DNA from 3 places in the Cellulosimicrobium sp. 22598 genome. Region 3 is predicted to be linked to each of the others. Evidence: predicted binding sites of a transcription regulator. Region 3 holds the regulator's gene; each other region holds the start of a gene.

Region 1 (5,593 bases), on a different contig from region 3:
CCCGTACAGCGCGACATAACGCTCGCGCGAGATCGCGACCATGAATCAGTCCTCCTCGGAAGTGCCCCGCCCGCCGAACCCTGGATCTCTCCCCACGTCTGCGGGGTCCTGGGGAGCGACCCCGGATTCGGCAGGCTCGGTCGGGTGGTCCAAGGCGCCGCCGTCGGGCTTGCCGCGCTGGAGGCCGGGCACGCGTCGTCGGCCCCGGAGGGCGACGGCCTCGACCTCCGCGGACGCGCCGGGCTCGAAGCGGCGCGACGTGCCGGACGGGACGTCGAGCCGGAACCCGTGCGCGGCGGCACGGTCGAAGGAGAGCGCGGCGTTGGCGTCGGGGAGGTGCAGGTGGGAGCCGATCTGGACCGGGCGGTCTCCGGTGTTCGTCACGACCAGCGTCACCCGCTCGTCGTCGGTGCGGTCGGCGTTGAGCACCACCGGCACGCCCTCGGTGCCACGCTTGAGCCGGACCGCGCCCGGGCCGCTCGTACGGATGCCTGCCATGTGTCGCCTCGCTCTCGCTGAGCCTCGTGCGTGCGCCGGACCGGTCCGGCTCAGGCGATCGGCTGGTGGATGGTGACGAGCTTGCGCCCGTCGGGGAAGGTCGCCTCGACCTGGACGTCGGGCAGCATCTCCGCGACGCCCTCCATCACCTCGTCGCGCCCGAGCACCTCGCGCCCGGCGACCATGAGCTCCTCGACGCCCGCCCCCTCGCGAGCGCGCTCGATCACCCACGTGGTGAGCAGGGCGACGGTCTCGGGGTAGTTGAGCAGCACGCCGCGCTCGCGGCGGTCGCGCGCGACCATGCCCGCGACGGCGAGCAGCAGCTTCTCGGTGTCCGCGGGCGTCAGGTGCATGGCGGCGATCCTGCCGGGCGTTCGTTTCCGGCGTGTATACACGGCGTTATACGTGCGTGTACCGCGACACCCCCGGGCCTGGCGGCGACGGGAGGAGGACTCCCGCGGGCACGACGAAGGCCGCCGACCGGGCGAACCCGGCCGACGGCCTTCGATGTCCTGCGACCTCCCGGACGAGCCGGGAGAGGGTCATGCGTGGATCAGAAGTCCATGCCGCCCATGCCACCGTCGCCACCGGGGGCGGCCGGAGCCTTCTCCGGCTTGTCGGCGACGACGGCCTCGGTCGTGAGGAAGAGCGCCGCGATGGAGGCGGCGTTCTGCAGCGCGGAGCGCGTGACCTTGACCGGGTCGTTCACGCCGGCGGCGAGGAGGTCCTCGTACTCACCGGTCGCGGCGTTGAGGCCCTGGCCGGCGGGGAGGTTGCGCACCTTCTCCGCGACGACGCCGCCCTCGAGGCCCGCGTTGACGGCGATCTGCTTGAGCGGGGCGTCGATCGCGGCGCGCACGATCTGCGCACCGGTCGCCTCGTCGCCCTCGAGCTCGAGCTTCTCGAACGCCACCGCACCGGCCTGGATGAGCGCGACGCCACCACCGGCGACGATGCCCTCCTCGACGGCCGCCTTCGCGTTGCGCACGGCGTCCTCGATGCGGTGCTTGCGCTCCTTGAGCTCGACCTCCGTCGCGGCACCCGCCTTGATGACGGCCACGCCGCCGGCGAGCTTCGCGAGGCGCTCCTGGAGCTTCTCGCGGTCGTAGTCGGAGTCCGACTTCTCGATCTCGCCACGGATCTGGTTGACGCGACCCTGGATCAGGTCGGCGTCGCCCGCACCCTCGACGATCGTGGTCTCGTCCTTGGTGACGACGACCTTGCGCGCCTGGCCGAGCAGGTCCAGCGTCGCGTTCTCGAGCTTGAGGCCCACCGTCTCGGTGATGACCTGGCCGCCGGTGAGGATCGCGATGTCCTGGAGCATGGCCTTGCGGCGGTCGCCGAAGCCCGGGGCCTTGACCGCGACGGACTTGAACGTGCCACGGATCTTGTTGAGCACCAGGGTCGCGAGCGCCTCGCCCTCGACGTCCTCGGCGATGATGAGGAGCGAGCGGCCGGCCTTCATGACCTGGTCGAGGACCGGGAGCAGGTCCTTCACGTTCGAGATCTTGGACTCGACGATGAGGACGTACGGGTCCTCGAGCACGGCCTCCTGGCGCTCGGGGTCCGTCTCGAAGTAGCGCGCGAGGAAGCCCTTGTCGAAGCGCATGCCCTCGGTGAGCTCGAGCTCGAGGCCGAACGTGTTCGACTCCTCGACCGTGATGACGCCCTCCTTGCCCACCTTGTCGAGGGCCTCGGCGATGAGCTCGCCGATCGCGGGGTCGCCGGCGGAGATGGCGGCCGTGGCGGCGATCTCCTCCTTGGTCTCGATGTCCTTCGCGGCGTTGAGCAGCTGCTCCGTCACCGCGTCGACGGCCTTCTCGATGCCGCGCTTGACGGCGATCGGGTTGGCGCCGGCCGCGACGACGCGCAGACCCTCGCGCACGAGCGCCTGGGCGAGCACGGTCGCGGTGGTGGTGCCGTCACCCGCGACGTCGTCGGTCTTCTTGGCGACCTCCTTGACGAGCTCCGCACCGATCTTCTCGTACGGGTCCTCGAGCTCGATCTCCTTGGCGATGGAGACGCCGTCGTTCGTGATGGTCGGCGCGCCCCACTTCTTGTCGAGCACGACGTTGCGGCCCTTGGGGCCGAGGGTGACCTTGACGGTGTCGGCGAGGGCGTTGAGCCCGCGCTCCATGCTCCGACGAGCCTCCTCGTCGAAGGCGATGATCTTGGCCATGGGGAATGATCCTCCGCTGGTGGCGTATGGCGGTCGGCCGGCGCCCGCGACGGACGGCCCGCGACGGGCGGCGTTCATGTCACGCCGCCGGGGCGGGCCTCACCTGTCGACCTGGTGGGTTGCGCCGCAGCCGCGTGAGCGGCTGCCTGCGCTGGTCACTTCTGTCACTCTCATGACGAGAGTGCTAACGCCATTATTGGCACTCGCACCGTGCGAGTGCAAGACAGCCCGTCCGCGCCGCCCCCCGTATCGCGACGGGCGAAACCCACCGCGCCGCGCCGCCCCTTAGGATGCGCGGTGTGATCCGCGCAACACCGTCGTGGCGCCTCGCAGCAGCCCTGGCCGGCTTCGTGCTGGTCCCTGCCCTCGGCCTCACCGCCGCGACTGCCGTCGCGGCTCCGACGGGCGAGCACATCGACCTGTACCAGGACGGCGTCGCCGTCGCGGCCACCCCCGACGGCGGCACCGCGCTCCTGCGCCTCGCCCCCGGGGCCGCGGTGACGTACCTCCCCGGCAGCCGTGTGCTCGACCCCGCGGCGCTCGACCCTGTCGCGCTCGCCGACGGCATCGACCCCGCGGACGGCGAGGCGGACCGGCTCGCGCAGGTCGCCGGACCGCGGCTCGACGCGTCGGCGCTCCTGGACCCCGACCGGGCGCAGGACGCCGCCGCCGCGTCACGCGCCTGGCTCGCGTCCGGCGTCGTCCCCGGCGGGGACGGGCCGTTCGCCGCGCTCGGCGAGGCCGCGCTCCTGGACCTGCGCGCCCTCACCCTCGACGACGGCGCCGCGCTCGCCGCCGCCTCGCCCAAGTGGCGCTACGTGTGGCCGCGCGACGCGTCGTTCACGGCGGCGGCGTTCGCGCGCACCGGGCACGTCGACGACGCGCGGCGCGTCCTCGGCTTCCTCGCCCGCGTCCAGGAGGACGACGGGTCGTTCCACGCGCGCTACCTGCCCGACGGCTCGGGCGTGCCCGACGACCGCGGCCTCCAGTCCGACGGCGTCGGCTGGGTCCTGTGGGCGGCCGACGTCGTGCTCGAGGAGACGCCCGCCGTCGAACGGCGCGCGGTCGCCGCCGCGCTGCGGCCCCTCGTCGACGCCGCGACCGACCACGCGCTCGCGCTCGTCGACGGCGAGGACCCGCTGCCCCCGCCGTCGAGCGACTACTGGGAGGTCGAGCCGACGGCGCTCACGCTCGGGACCGCCGGTCCCCTGCTCGCCGGGCTCGAGGCCGCGGCCGACGTCTACTCCGCGGCGGGCGAGACGGGCCGGGCGACCGACGCGACGCTGGCCGCCGCGCGCCTGCGCATGGCCATCGAGCGGTCGTTCGGGTCGCAGGGCTACCCGCGCCACGTGACGGGCGGCGCGCGGGACGCGTCGACCGCGTTCGTGCTGCCGCCGTTCCAGCCCGAGCCGCTCGCGGGCGCGGACGTCGCGTGGCGCGCGTCGGTCACCGAGATGCTGCGACCCGCGGGCGGCCTCGCGCCCGGGGCGGGCTGGCGCGAGGACGGCATCTCCTGGACGCCGCAGACGACGCTCTACGCGCTCGCCGCCGCGTCGTCGTCGGACCCGGAGGACCGGGCCGACGCCCGGGAGTGGCTCCGCTGGGTGGACGACCACCGCACCGCGTCCGGCGCGATCCCGGAGAAGGTCCTGGCGGACGGCTCCCCGGCCGCCGTCGCGCCGCTCTCCTGGAGCTCCGCGCTCGTCGTGCTCGCGCTCGTGGAGCTCGACACGACCACCGCCGACCCGGCGAGGTAGAGCCGAGGCCACCTGAGGTAGAGGCGTGGTCACCTGAGGTAGAGGCGTGGTCACCTGAGGGAGCGACGTGGCGTCGACCGCGAGCGCTACCTGGCGCCCACGTCCGCCGTCGGAGCCAGATCGGGCTCCGCGCGGACGTCGAACTCCCGGCGCAGCACGCGCCGCGCGGCGTACCAGCCGCCGAGCCCGTGCACGCCCGGCCCGGGGGGCGTCGACGCCGAGCACAGGTAGACGCCCTCCAGCCCGACGGCGTACGGGTCGAGCCGGGGGGTGGGGCGCGCGACCATCTGCCACATGCTCACCGCGCCACCCGCGATGTCGCCACCCACGTAGCTCTCGTCGTGCGCGGCCATCTCCGCCGCCGGCACGCACCGCGACGTGACGACGAGGTCCCGGACCCCCGGGGCGAACCGTTCGAGCTGACCGAGGACGTCCTCCGTCACGTCACGCGTCGATCCGGCGGGCACGTGCGCGTATGTCCACAACGGCCGCGCCCCGTCGACCTCGCGCGCGGGGTCGACGACGGTCGGGTCGCTCACGAGCACGACCGGCCGGGCCGCGTGCCGACCGGCCGCGACGTCCGCCTCGGCACGCGCCATCTCGGCACGCGTCCCGCCGACGTGCACGGTCCCGGCACGCCCCACCTCGGGATCGGCCCACGGGACCGGACCGGAGAGCACGAGGTCGACCTTCGCGGCCGCGTCGCCGTGCCGGAACCGCCGCAGGGCCCACTCCGCCCGGGGAGACAGACGGTCGCCGAACATCTCCGCGACGACGCCGGGCGCGGTGTCGAACACGTACGCCCGGGCCCGCGGCAGGTCCTGGATCGCACCGACGCGGTGGCCGGTCACGACCTCGCCGCCGTGCGCGCGCAGGTCGTCCACGAGTGCCGCGACGATCGCGCCCGACCCGCCCCGCGGCAGCGGCCAGCCGCCCGGCGCGTGGCCGAGCGAGGCGAGCAGCAGCGCCGTGCCCGCGGCGGCCAGGGAGGGCAGCCGCGAGATGGCGTGCGCCGCGACCCCCGTGAGCAGCGCTCCCGCTTCCTCGGTGCGGAAGCGGCGCCCCCAGGCCGCGCTCCCCTGCTCGAGGACGGCGGCGCCGAACCGCGCGGCGACCGCGGCCCCGCCCGGCGTCAGCGCCCGCCCGGGGACGGAGCGCT
Region 2 (5,593 bases), on a different contig from region 3:
TGTGGTGGGGCGAGGACTCCGACCCGGCGACCAAGCAGGTGCTCCTCGCGCACGAGCTGTCGCACATGCTCCAGTGGTGGCACGAGTTCGACCTGATGCAGTCCGCCGTCGACTCCGGCTTCGCCGAGGACGAGGAGTGGACGCACGCGCTCGAGACCGACGCGACGTGCCGCGTGCTGTCGTGGGGCGGGTACTCGGAGGCGGCGGCCGACCGCACGTCGTCGCCGTGCGACACCGAGGACTGGTCGCCGACGTGGCTCGCCGACCGGGCCGCCGACCTCGGCGTGGTCCTGCGCGACTACTGACCGTCCCGGGCGGACCGTCAGAGCGGGCGGCCCGCCCGCATCTCCGCGACGAGCGAGCGCACGACGGCGTCCAGCTCGCCCCCGTTGCGGCGCGCCACGGCGCGCTGGCGCTGGTAGGAGGCCCCGCGGCGCACGATCGTGCGCACGCCGTCGAGCTCGTCGAGGCAGCCGAGGCGCGCGGCGACGGGCTCGAGCTCGACGAGCAGGCGCCCGACGGCGTCGGTCACGAGCTCCTCGTTGCCCTCGCGGTCGAGGATGATGATCGCGTCCATGCCGTAGCGCGCGGAGCGCCACTTGTTCTCCTGCGCGAACCACGGCGGGATGCTCGGGAGCTCGCGGCCCTCGTCGAGCATCGTCGAGAAGTGCTCGACGAGGCAGTGCGTGAGCGCGGCGAGCGCGAGCAGCTCGGAGATGTTCGTGACGCCGTCGCAGATGCGCGTCTCGAGCGTGCCGAACTGCGGGGCGGGGCGCAGGTCCCAGCGGATCTCGTCGAACGCGTCGATGACGCCGGTGTGCAGCATGTCCGCGACGTAGCCCTCGAGCTCCTCCCAGGTCGCGAACTGGAACGGGAGCCCCGCCGTGGGGAGCTGCTGGAACATGAGCGCGCGGTTCGACGCGTACCCGGTGTCCTTGCCGCCCCAGAAGGGCGAGCTGGCCGAGAGCGACTGGAGGTGCGCGAACGTCGTGAGCATCGCGCGCTGGACCGGCAGCACCTTGGCTCGGTCCTCGATGCCGACGTGCACGTGCACGCCGTAGATGAGCATCTGCCGTCCCCACCACTGCGTGCGGTCGATGAGGGTGTTGTAGCGCTGCTTGTCGGTGACCTTCTGCTGCGCCCAGCGCGCGAACGGGTGCGTGCCCGCGCTCATGAGCTCCACGCGCAGCGGGTCGGTCACGGCCCGCAGCTCGTCGATCGAGCGCTCGAGGTCCCGGCCGGCCTCCCCGACGGTGCGGCACACGCCGCTCACGACCTCGACCGTGTTGAGCAGCAGCTCCTGCTTGATGGACGGGTGCGCGCCCCCGTCCACCGGGCGCACGGCGTCGAGGACCGTCTGCGCGACCTGGCGCAGGTCGCCCGAGTCCGCGTCGACCAGCGCGAGCTCCCACTCCAGCCCGACGGTCGAGCGCTCCGACCGCGCGAAGGGGATCGCGGTGCGGCGCGGGAGGGCGCTCACCGCGTGCCGTCCGGGGTGGCGCCCCGCACGGCGCCGGCCGGGGGAGCGGCGAGAGGCTCCACGACGAGCACCTGCTGGGACCCGCCGACGCGCGTCAGGACGACCGTCGCGGCCGCGTCGCCGGTGAGCGCGAGCTGGCGGCGGAGCTGCTCGGGCGTCACGGCGGTGCCCCGCTTCTTGATCGTCAGGCGCCCCACGCCCCGCTCGCGCAGGTAGGAGCGCAGGCGCTTGAGCCCGAACGGCATCGTGTCGAGCACGCGGTAGCCCCGCGCGAGCCCGTCGGCGAGGCCGGTCGCGTCGAGCGGCGCGGGGGAGTCGGTCGTCACGTACGCGATCGTCCGGTCGAGCAGCCGCCCGCCCAGCCCGCGTGCCGCGTGGGCGACGAGACCCGCGCGGATGACGGCGCCGTCGGGCTCGTAGAGGTACTGCCCGACGGCGCCCACCTCGGGCACCACGTCCTCGTCGCCCGGGCGGTGGGCGACCCGGCGCGTCGTGGTGCGCTCGGTCCCGTCCGGCCCGGTCCACGGGGTGAGGACGAGCGCCGAGCGGCCCGGCCCCTCGGGCGCGAGCGGCCCGAACCAGAGGCCGGCCTCCACGACGTCGCCGTCGACCGAGACCCACTCGGTCTCGGCGTCCGCGGGCAGGCCGTCGTGCGGGATCCCGGGGCCGACCTTGATGCCCACGGCGGGGACGCGCTCGCGCAGCGCCCACACCGCGTCGAGCGGCGGGGCGTAGGCCTTCGGGTCGAACACGCGCCTGCCGCCCCGTGTCCGTCGGGCGGGGTCGGCGTACACGCCCTCGATCCGCTCGCCCTCGAGGTCGAGCGCGAGCCCGTCGCCGTGACGCACCTCGGCCTCGGGGAAGTGGCGCAGGTTCACGGTCGCGATCGCCGCGGTGAGCTCGTCGACGTCGGTCGCGAGGACCTCGAGCTCCGCGGCGGCGAACGCGAGGGCGTCGACGCCGATCCCGCTCGTGAGGTCGGCGACGCGCCGGATCCCCGCGTCCTGGTACCGCCGCGCGTGCAGGCCCGCGACGACGAGCCGGCTCGCCTGCTCCAGCCCCGCCTGCGTGAACAGCATGCCGTCGGCGAACGCGCCGAGCTTGCCGCGGGCGGCCGCGCGCAGCCGCGACTGCGTGAGCGCCGCGGCGGCCAGGTCCGGGTCGACGCCCTTCGCGCGCAGCCCCGCCGCGAGCACGAGCGCCTGCTGCTCGTCGTACGGGGGGAGCGCGCCGAGCAGCGCCCAGCCCTCGGGGCTGAGCAGCTTGGTCAGCGTGGCGGCGTCCATGGCGTCGATCCTTCCACGGGGGACGGGGACCACGCGCAGCCGGGGCCGCGATCGTCCGAGGGGCGGACGTTGGCACTCGCCTTGACCGAGTGCTAACGGCGACCTAGATTTGAGGACGTGCCGCCACCGCTCGCGGAGGCGGCACCACGTGCGACCAGGCTGTCCGGCACCCGCGACGACGGCCAGCCGGTGCGCTCGACCCATCCGTTGCAGTTCTCACCGCGAAAGGGGAGGTCCGACGTGTCGGTCCCCATCAAGCCGCTCGAGGACCGGATCGTCGTGAAGGCCCTCGAGGCCGAGACCACGACCGCATCCGGCCTGGTCATCCCGGACACCGCCAAGGAGAAGCCCCAGGAGGGCGAGGTCCTGGCCGTCGGTCCGGGCCGTGTCGACGACAACGGCAACCGCGTCCCGCTCGACGTGAGCGTCGGCGACAAGGTCATCTACAGCAAGTACGGCGGCACCGAGGTCAAGTACGGCGGCGTGGACTACCTGGTCCTGTCCGCGCGCGACATCCTCGCCGTGGTGGTCGGCTGACGCCGACCCGTTCCAGCAGCAGGGCCCGCGACCGTCCGGTCGCGGGCCCTGCTGCGTTCCGTGGCCGGTCGCCCCACCGTTCCCACGGGTCGTGCGCACGTGCTCCCGGTACGACGTCGTACCGGTGCCGTGCAGGTCTGCTGGTGGTACTGCTGCTGGTCGTGCTGCCGGTGCTCAGCCGGTGCGGCGTGCGCCCCCGGCGAGGATCGCCGCCCGCTCGTCCTCGCTCAGGCCGCCCCACACCCCGTACGGCTCGCGCACGCGGAGCGACTGCTCGCGGCACTGCATCATGACGGGGCACGAGTGGCAGATCGCCTTCGCGGCCTCCGCGCGACGCCGTCGCGTCGAGCCGCGCTCGCCCTCGGGGTGGAAGAACAACGTGTCGTCCGCGTCGCGGCACGAACCCTGGTACTGCCACTCCCACAGCTCCATGACGGGCCCGGGAAGCCTTGAGATCTCAGCCATGGCGAACAACCTACAAGCGTTTCAGAAGTTGTTCAAGCCCCCTGTGCGAGAAAGGTGAAGGGCCAGGTCACGGCCGTTCGGAGGCGTCACGCGGCTCGTGGAGGCGGCGAGAACGGTGCAGCATTCGCGTCTAGGCTGACGCGATGCGGCCCTGCTGGCGCGTTTGCGCGCATGGTGAACAAACTTCGCACAAGCCTGGCGCGAAGGGTGCAGGACTGTGACCTGGACGAGGTGGCGGGACGGTGGCGCGGTCGGCAGAATCGATCCATGACCTCCGTCCGGTCCGCCCCCGACCCCGAGGGAGCCCGACCGAGCATGTCCACGAACCCCGGCCTCGCCGTCGCCGCCGTCGCGCGTCGGCTCGGCGTCGCGCCCGCGACCCTGCGGACCTGGGACCGCCGCTACGGCCTCGGGCCCTCGCAGCACCGCGCGGGCTCCCACCGGCGCTACACGGACGACGACGTCGCCCGCCTGGTCGTCATGCGGCGCCTCACGCTCGACGGCGTCGCGCCCGCCGACGCGGCCCGCGCGGCCCTGGCCGCCGACGACGACGAGCTCGACGCGCACCGCGGTGCCGTCTCGTTCGACGAGCACGGCGCCGAGGGCGGCACCGACGCCGACGACGACCTCGACGCGGACGACGCGGCCCCCGAGCCCGCTGCGCCGTCGCGCCCGTTCCTGCGCGCGGTGCCGGGCGGAGAAGGCGCGCGGGGGACCGCGCCGCGCGCCCTCGGCGTGCGGGAGGCCCCGCGCCCCACGCGCGTGTCCGACGTCGTCGACGCCGCGATCGCCTACGACCAGCGCACGTGCGACCGGCTCCTGCGGATCCCCGCGGGCGGCGACCCCGCGGCCTGGTGGTCCGACCTCGTCGAGCCGGCGCTCGAGCGGCTCGCCGAGCGCACCGTGCTCGCCGGCCCGGGCGAGGTCCCGGAGGTCGTGCTCGCCAACGCGACGCTGGGCGCGCTGCGCGAGTACACGCAGGCGAGCGAGGACGCGATCGTCGCGGCCGGCGGCCCGCCCCGCAACCACCCGAGCCGCATGCGCCGCATCGTCCTCGTGTTCGCGGCGCCGGACGAGCCGCTGCCCCTCGCCGCGCACGCCCTCGCCGCGTCGCTCGCGTCGCACGGCGCGATGGCCCGCATCGTCACCGGGCCGGCGAACGTCCACCGCACGCTCGAGATCGTCACGATGGTGCGGCCCTCGGCGGTCGCCATGGTGACGACCCAGGCGCGCCCCGACCTGGGGATCGTCCACGCCGCGCACGAGGCGAACCCGAGCCTGCCGTTCTTCGTCGGGCTCCCGAGCGACGAGGCCGCCGGCGACCTCCCGCTCGCCGCGACGGTGCACCGCGTGCGCAGCTTCCCGGGGCTCCTGCACGAGCTCCTCGCGGTCGTCCGCTGAGGTGTCGGGCGGGGCGTCGCGCGGGCGCCGGTGCGCGGACGGTGCGGGAATACGGGAGGGCCCCGCGGCGTAGAATCCTGGTGTGACCGCCTCGCCCGTCCCCGCCGCCGCTCCCGACCGCGACCCCTTCGGTTTCCTGGGTCTCACCTACGACGACGTCCTGCTGCAGCCCGGCTACTCGGACCTGGCGCCGTCGGACATCGACACGACGACGCGCCTGACGCGCGAGATCTCGATCCGCGTCCCGCTCGTCTCGGCGGCCATGGACACCGTCACCGAGTCGCGCATGGCGATCGCGATGGCGCGCCAGGGCGGCATCGGCGTCCTGCACCGCAACCTGTCCATCGAGGACCAGGCGCTCCAGGTGGACCTGGTGAAGCGCACGCAGACGGGGATCATCGACAACCCGGTGACCATCGGCCCG
Region 3 (5,593 bases):
CTCCTCGTGCAGCACGATCGCCCGGCCGCCGGCCGCGACGACGTCGGTCACGCGCGCCGCGAGGCCGCGCGAGTCGACGGCCACCTCGACCTGCGGCAGGCGCGCGCGCCGCGCCTGCTTGGTCGCCGTGCGGACCGTCGCGAGCCAGCGCGCACGGGACTTCGCGGCGCGCTCGCCGCGCCACACGACGACGGAGCGCTCCGCCTGCCAGGGCACTACGACGTCGACCCCGATCTCGGTCGCCGCCTCGATCGCCATCTCGTCGCGGTCGCCCTTGGCCAGGGCCTGCACGAGCGTCACGACGACGGCGGGCGCGGGCTCGCGGTCGACCTCCTGGACGAGCAGGGTCACGCGGCCCGCGTCGGCGTGCTCGACGACGCAGCGCAGGCGCAGGCCGTCGCCGTCCACGACGTCGACCCGCTCCCCCGCCCCGCGGCGCTGGACGACGCCCGCGTGGCGGCCCTCGGCGCCGTCGAGGACGTAGCGGTCGCCGGGCGCGACGGCGTCGAGCCCGGTCTCGGCGAGGAACACCGGAGCACTCACGCGACCGCTCCCCTCAGCGCCCGGAGAGCTTGTCGCGCAGGCGCGAGAACACGCCGGGGTGCGCGGCCGACAGGCGCGGCTCGGGCCGCTCCTCGCCACGCATCGCGGCGAGCGAGCGCAGGAGCTGCTCCTGCTCCTCGGTGAGCTCGCGCGGCACCTGGACCTCGATGTGGACGTTGAGGTCGCCGCGGCCGCTGCCGTGCAGGTGCCCCACGCCGAGGTTCTTGAGCGTGACGATCTGGCCCGGCTGCGTGCCCGGGCGCAGGTCGATCTCCTGCGCGCCGTCGAGCGTCTCGAGCTCGAGGACGGTGCCGAGCGCGGCCGCGGTCATGGGCACCTGGAGCGTGCAGTGCAGGTCGTCGCCGCGGCGCACGAACGTGTCGTGGTTGCGCTCGCGGATCTCGACGTACAGGTCGCCCGCGGGGCCGCCGGCCGGACCGACCTCGCCCTGCGCGGTGAGCTTGATGCGCGTGCCCGTGTCGACGCCCGCGGGGACGTTCACCGTGATGCTGCGGCGGCTGCGCACGCGGCCCTCGCCAGAGCACTCCGCGCACGGCTCGGGGATGACGGTGCCGAAGCCCTGGCACGCGGCGCACGGGGCGCTCGTCATGACCTGGCCGAGGAAGGAACGCGCCACGCGCTGGACCGTGCCGCGGCCGTGGCAGACGTCGCACGTGCGGGGCGAGGTGCCCGGGCGACAGCACGAGCCGCCGCACGTCCCGCACACGACCGCCGTGTCGACCTGGAGCTCGCGCTGCGCGCCGAACGTCGCCTCGGACAGGTCGATGTCGAGCCGCACGAGCGCGTCCTGGCCGCGCCGGGCGCGCGGGATGGGCCCCTGCTGCGCCTGGCCGCCGCCGAAGAACGTCTCGAAGATGTCCTGGAAGCCGAACCCGCCGCCCATGGGGCCGGCGCCGCCGCCCGGGGCGCTCGGGTCGACGCCGAGGTCGTACTGCTGACGCTTCTCCGGGTTGGAGAGCACCTCGTACGCGCGCGCCACGTCCTTGAAGCGGTCGCCCGCCTCCTCGCCCGCGACGTCGGGGTGCAGCTCGCGCGCGAGCTTGCGGTACGCCTTCTTGATCTGGTCCTGGCTGGCGTCGCGCGCCACGCCCAGGATCTCGTAGTAGTCGCTCACACGTCACTCTCTGCTGGTGCGGGTCGTGAGGCCGGCAGGGGGCCGGTCGTGAAGGGTCTGGTGCGGGTCGTGAGACCGGCACGAGGTCGGTCGTCGTGGATGCCTGCCGCGCGCGGGGAGGCCGCGGCGAGGCTCACGTGCCGAGCACCCGTGACAGGTAGCGCGCGACGGCGCGCACCGCCGCGATGGTCCCGGGGTAGTCCATGCGGGTCGGCCCGATCGAGCCGACGAGGGCGACCGTGTCGCCGTCGTTACCGTAACCGGTCGTCACGACGGAGGTCTCCACGAGGCCCTCGAGCTGGGTCTCGTGCCCGATCCGCACGCTCACGCCGGACTCGGCCGCCATCTCCGTCAGGAGGCCCAGGAGGACGACCTGCTCCTCGAGCGCCTCGAGGACCGGGCGCAGCGCGTGCTCGAACCGCATGCCCGCACGGGCCAGGTTCGCCGTGCCCGCGAGCACGAGGCGCTCCTCGCTCTCCTCGGCGAGCGTCTGGGCGACGAGGTCGCCGACCGCGCGCACGAGCGGGGCGTCGTCGGGGTGGAAGCTCTCCGTCACCGCGGCGAGGCCCGTGGCGAGGTCCGTGAGGCGCTTGCCGGCCGCGGCGGCGTTGAGCCGCGCACGGACCTCGACGAGGGTGCCCTCGTCCGGCACGCTCGCGACCTCGAGCGTGCGCTGCTCGACGCGCCCGGTGTCGGTGATGATCACGACGAGCAGGCGCGAGTCCCCGACCGGCACGAGCTCGAGGTGCCGCAGCCCGGACCGGCTCAGCGACGGGTACTGCACGACCGCGACCTGGCCCGTGAGCTGCGCCAGCAGCCGGCCGGCGCGCGCGATGACGTCGTCGAGGTCCACGCCCTCGGAGAGGAACGTCTCGATGGCGCGCTTCTCCGGCGCGGACAGCGGCTTGACGCCCGAGAGCCGGTCGACGAAGAGACGGTAGCCCTTGTCCGTGGGGATGCGGCCCGCGGACGTGTGCGGCTGCGCGATGTACCCGGCGTCCTCGAGGGCCGCCATGTCGTTGCGGATCGTCGCGGGCGACACGCCGAGGCCGTGCCGCTCGGTGAGCACGCGCGACCCCACGGGCTCGCGCGTGAGGACGTAGTCCTCGACGATCGCCCGCAGCACCTCGAGCCGGCGCTCCTCGCTCACGTCCACCTCCGTGTGCCGCACCGTCGCCGCCCCGGGCGGGCGCGCGGGCGTCGGCACTCTCGACCTCCGAGTGCCAATCCTACGCGTCCGCGCGGCCCGTCCCGCGGTCCTCCGCTCGCCGCGAACGCAGGTCCGCGAGCCCGACGACGAGCGCGAGCGCGACGAGCGCGATCGTCACGAGCAGCGCCCTCCCCGTCGCGTGCGCCGCCGTGTCGCCTCCCGCGAGGCCCCCGTAGTACACGGAGAGCACGATCGAGATGCCGACCGCCGACCCGATGCGCTGCCCGAGCTGCAGCATGCTCCCCGCGACCCCCGCGCGGCTCACGGGAACCTCGGACAGCGTGAGGGTCTGGTTCGGCGCGATGACCGTCCCGCTGCCCGCCCCGGCGACCAGCAGGGCTCCCGCGAGCGCCGGCCCCACGGCGCCCGGCTCGTCCCCGAGGAGGCGCACGACGGCGTCGGCCACGACGACCCCGACGAGGACGAGCGTCAGCCCGCCGACGACGAGCTGCCGGCCCCAGCGCGCGACCCAGCGCCCCGAGAACCACGCGGACACCCCGGACGCGACGGCGAACGGCGTCCCCACGAGCCCCGCCTGGAGCGGCGTGTAGCCGAGCTCGTCCTGGAGGTAGAGCGTGACCACGAGGAAGATGCCCGTGAAGCCGGCGAAGTAGGCGAGGCCGAGCAGCGCGCCGTTGCGGAACGACCCGAGCCCGACGACCTGCGGGTCGAGCACCGCCTCGCCGGTGCGCCGCTGGTACCGCCGCTCCCAGACGACGGCCGCGGTCCCCGCCGCGGCGGCCACGACCAGCCACCACCAGCGCGAGGCGTCGTCGCCGCGACCGGTCGTCGTGACGAACGGCATCATGACGCCGAGCGTCGCCGCACCGAGCAGCGCCAGCCCGACGAGGTCGAGGCGGCGCGGGCCCCGCGCGGAGCGCGCGGCGTCGGGCGGTGGCGCGGGCACGAGGCGCCACGCGAAGGGCAATAGGACCGCGACGACGGGGAGGTTGACGAGGAAGACCCACCGCCACCCGTCCGCGGAGCCGGCCGCCGCGATGATGAGGCCGCCGAGCAGCGGGCCCAGCGCCGTCGAGACCCCGATCGTCGCGCCGAACATGCCGAACGCGCGGCCACGCTCGAACCCGGAGAACTGCTGCTGGATGAGCCCGACGACCTGCGGGTTGAGGACGCCAGCGCTCACGCCCTGCAGCAGGCGCGCGACGGCGAGCCACCCGTCCGTCGGCGCGAGCCCGCACGCGAGGCTCATGAGCGCGAACCCGACCAGCCCGGCGATGAACAGGGTACGCCGGGCGCCGGCGTCGCCGAGCCGGCCGGCGGGCACGAGCGCGAGCCCGAACGCGAGCGTGTAGCCCGCGACGACGAGCTGGAGCTGCGTCGGCCCCGCGTCGAGCGACGACTCGATCGACGGGAGGGCGACGTTGACGATCGACACGTCGAGCGTCGTGACGAAGCCGACCGCGAGGCAGACGGGCAGCACGCGCCAGCGGTTCGGGTCCGGCTCGGCGCGCTGCGGGCTCACCGCTCCGTCGTACCACCCCTCCCCGGGACCGCGCGCGGCGGGCGCTGCGTGCCGAGATCGACCCGAGCGTCCGAGATCGACCCTCGGGAGGTCGATGTCGCGACGCACGGGCCGATCTCGCCGGGGTGTGTCCGGCGCTGACCTAGGGTGACGGCGTGGCTTTCGATCGTTATGGGTCCGACGTCCTCGGCGGCGGCACGCCCGCCCCCGTTCATCATCGTGCGCGGCCGGTGTCCCGACCGCAGGCCGCCGAGCGGGGGCTCGTCGTCGAGGAGGTGCAGACCGGGTGGGTCGGCGCCGTCGTGCGGGTCGAGAAGTCGGGCGGGATGCACGTCGTCGTGCTCGAGGACCGCGCCGGCCGGACGCGGACGTTCCCGCTCGGGCCCGGGTTCTGGGTCGACGGCGAGCCGGTCGAGCTCACCGCCCCGGTCACGTCCCGCGCCCCCGCCGCGCCGACGCGGACCGCGTCCGGCTCGCGCGCCGTCGTCGGGCAGCGGGCGCGCGTGGCTCGCGGCAGCCGCATCTGGGTCGAGGGCAAGCACGACGCCGAGCTCGTCGAGAAGGTGTGGGGCGACGACCTCCGGGTCGAGGGCGTCGTCGTCGAGCCCCTGCACGGCGTCGACGACCTCGCGGCGGCGCTCGCCGACTTCGGCCCGACGCCGCAGCGCCGCGTCGGCGTGCTCGTGGACCACCTGGTGCCCGGGAGCAAGGAGCGCCGCATCGCCGACGACGCGGTCCGCCGCTCCCCCGCGGGCACGGTGCTCGTGCTCGGGCACCCGTACGTCGACGTGTGGCAGGCCGTGAAGCCCGCGCGCGTCGGCCTGCAGCGCTGGCCCGTGATCGAGCGGGGCACCGAGTGGAAGCGCGGCATCCTGCGCGAGCTCGGCTGGCCCGCGGAGACCGCCGAGGACGTGGGCCGCGCGTGGCAGCGCATCCTCGGCACCGTGCGCACGTACGCGGACCTCGAGCCGTCCCTGCTCGGCCGCGTCGAGGAGCTCATCGACTTCGTCACGGCGTCCTGACCTCGCCCCGGTCCGGACGCGCCGCGCCCCGGCACCGACGGGCGGCACCGGGGCGTGGTGAACGACGACGACCGGCCGTCAGGCGGCCGGCACGCCCCCGGTGAGGCGACGGTAGGCGAAGCCCACGGCCACGTAGCTCAGCGGGATCGTGACGAACAGGCCGAGGCCGCACGGGATCGCGCCGAGGATGTTGATGCCGA

The links. The regulator HrcA, encoded in region 3, represses chaperone genes, less so after heat shock. The targets are predictions, from matches to a motif close to TTNGCACTCGNNNNNNNCGAGTGCNAA.
Region 1: the regulator HrcA is predicted to act here: its motif matches at 2,874-2,900, upstream of groL (chaperonin GroEL).
Region 2: the regulator HrcA is predicted to act here: its motif matches at 2,836-2,862, upstream of groES (co-chaperone GroES).

What each region holds. Positions count from the first base shown of each region.
Region 1 covers NZ_JBQEMZ010000003.1:70,405-75,997, reverse strand. Annotated here, with positions in the region: gene ACTJIY_RS04680 (urease subunit alpha) at 1-42, opposite strand, end outside; gene ureB (urease subunit beta) at 46-498, opposite strand; gene ACTJIY_RS04670 (urease subunit gamma) at 549-851, opposite strand; gene groL (chaperonin GroEL) at 1,052-2,677, opposite strand; gene ACTJIY_RS04660 (glycoside hydrolase family 15) at 2,977-4,434, shown strand; gene ACTJIY_RS04655 (phytoene desaturase family protein) at 4,521-5,593, opposite strand, start outside.
Region 2 covers NZ_JBQEMZ010000011.1:63,000-68,592, reverse strand. Annotated here, with positions in the region: gene ACTJIY_RS13280 (hypothetical protein) at 1-305, shown strand, start outside; gene ACTJIY_RS13275 (glutamate--cysteine ligase) at 323-1,480, opposite strand; gene ACTJIY_RS13270 (THUMP-like domain-containing protein) at 1,477-2,766, opposite strand; gene groES (co-chaperone GroES) at 3,007-3,303, shown strand; gene ACTJIY_RS13260 (WhiB family transcriptional regulator) at 3,478-3,768, opposite strand; gene ACTJIY_RS13255 (MerR family transcriptional regulator) at 4,036-5,169, shown strand; gene guaB (IMP dehydrogenase) at 5,252-5,593, shown strand, end outside.
Region 3 covers NZ_JBQEMZ010000013.1:102,202-107,794, forward strand. Annotated here, with positions in the region: gene ACTJIY_RS15025 (16S rRNA (uracil(1498)-N(3))-methyltransferase) at 1-543, opposite strand, end outside; gene dnaJ (molecular chaperone DnaJ) at 557-1,678, opposite strand; gene hrcA (heat-inducible transcriptional repressor HrcA) at 1,812-2,828, opposite strand; gene ACTJIY_RS15040 (MFS transporter) at 2,908-4,371, opposite strand; gene ACTJIY_RS15045 (DUF3097 domain-containing protein) at 4,527-5,393, shown strand; gene ACTJIY_RS15050 (hypothetical protein) at 5,472-5,593, opposite strand, start outside.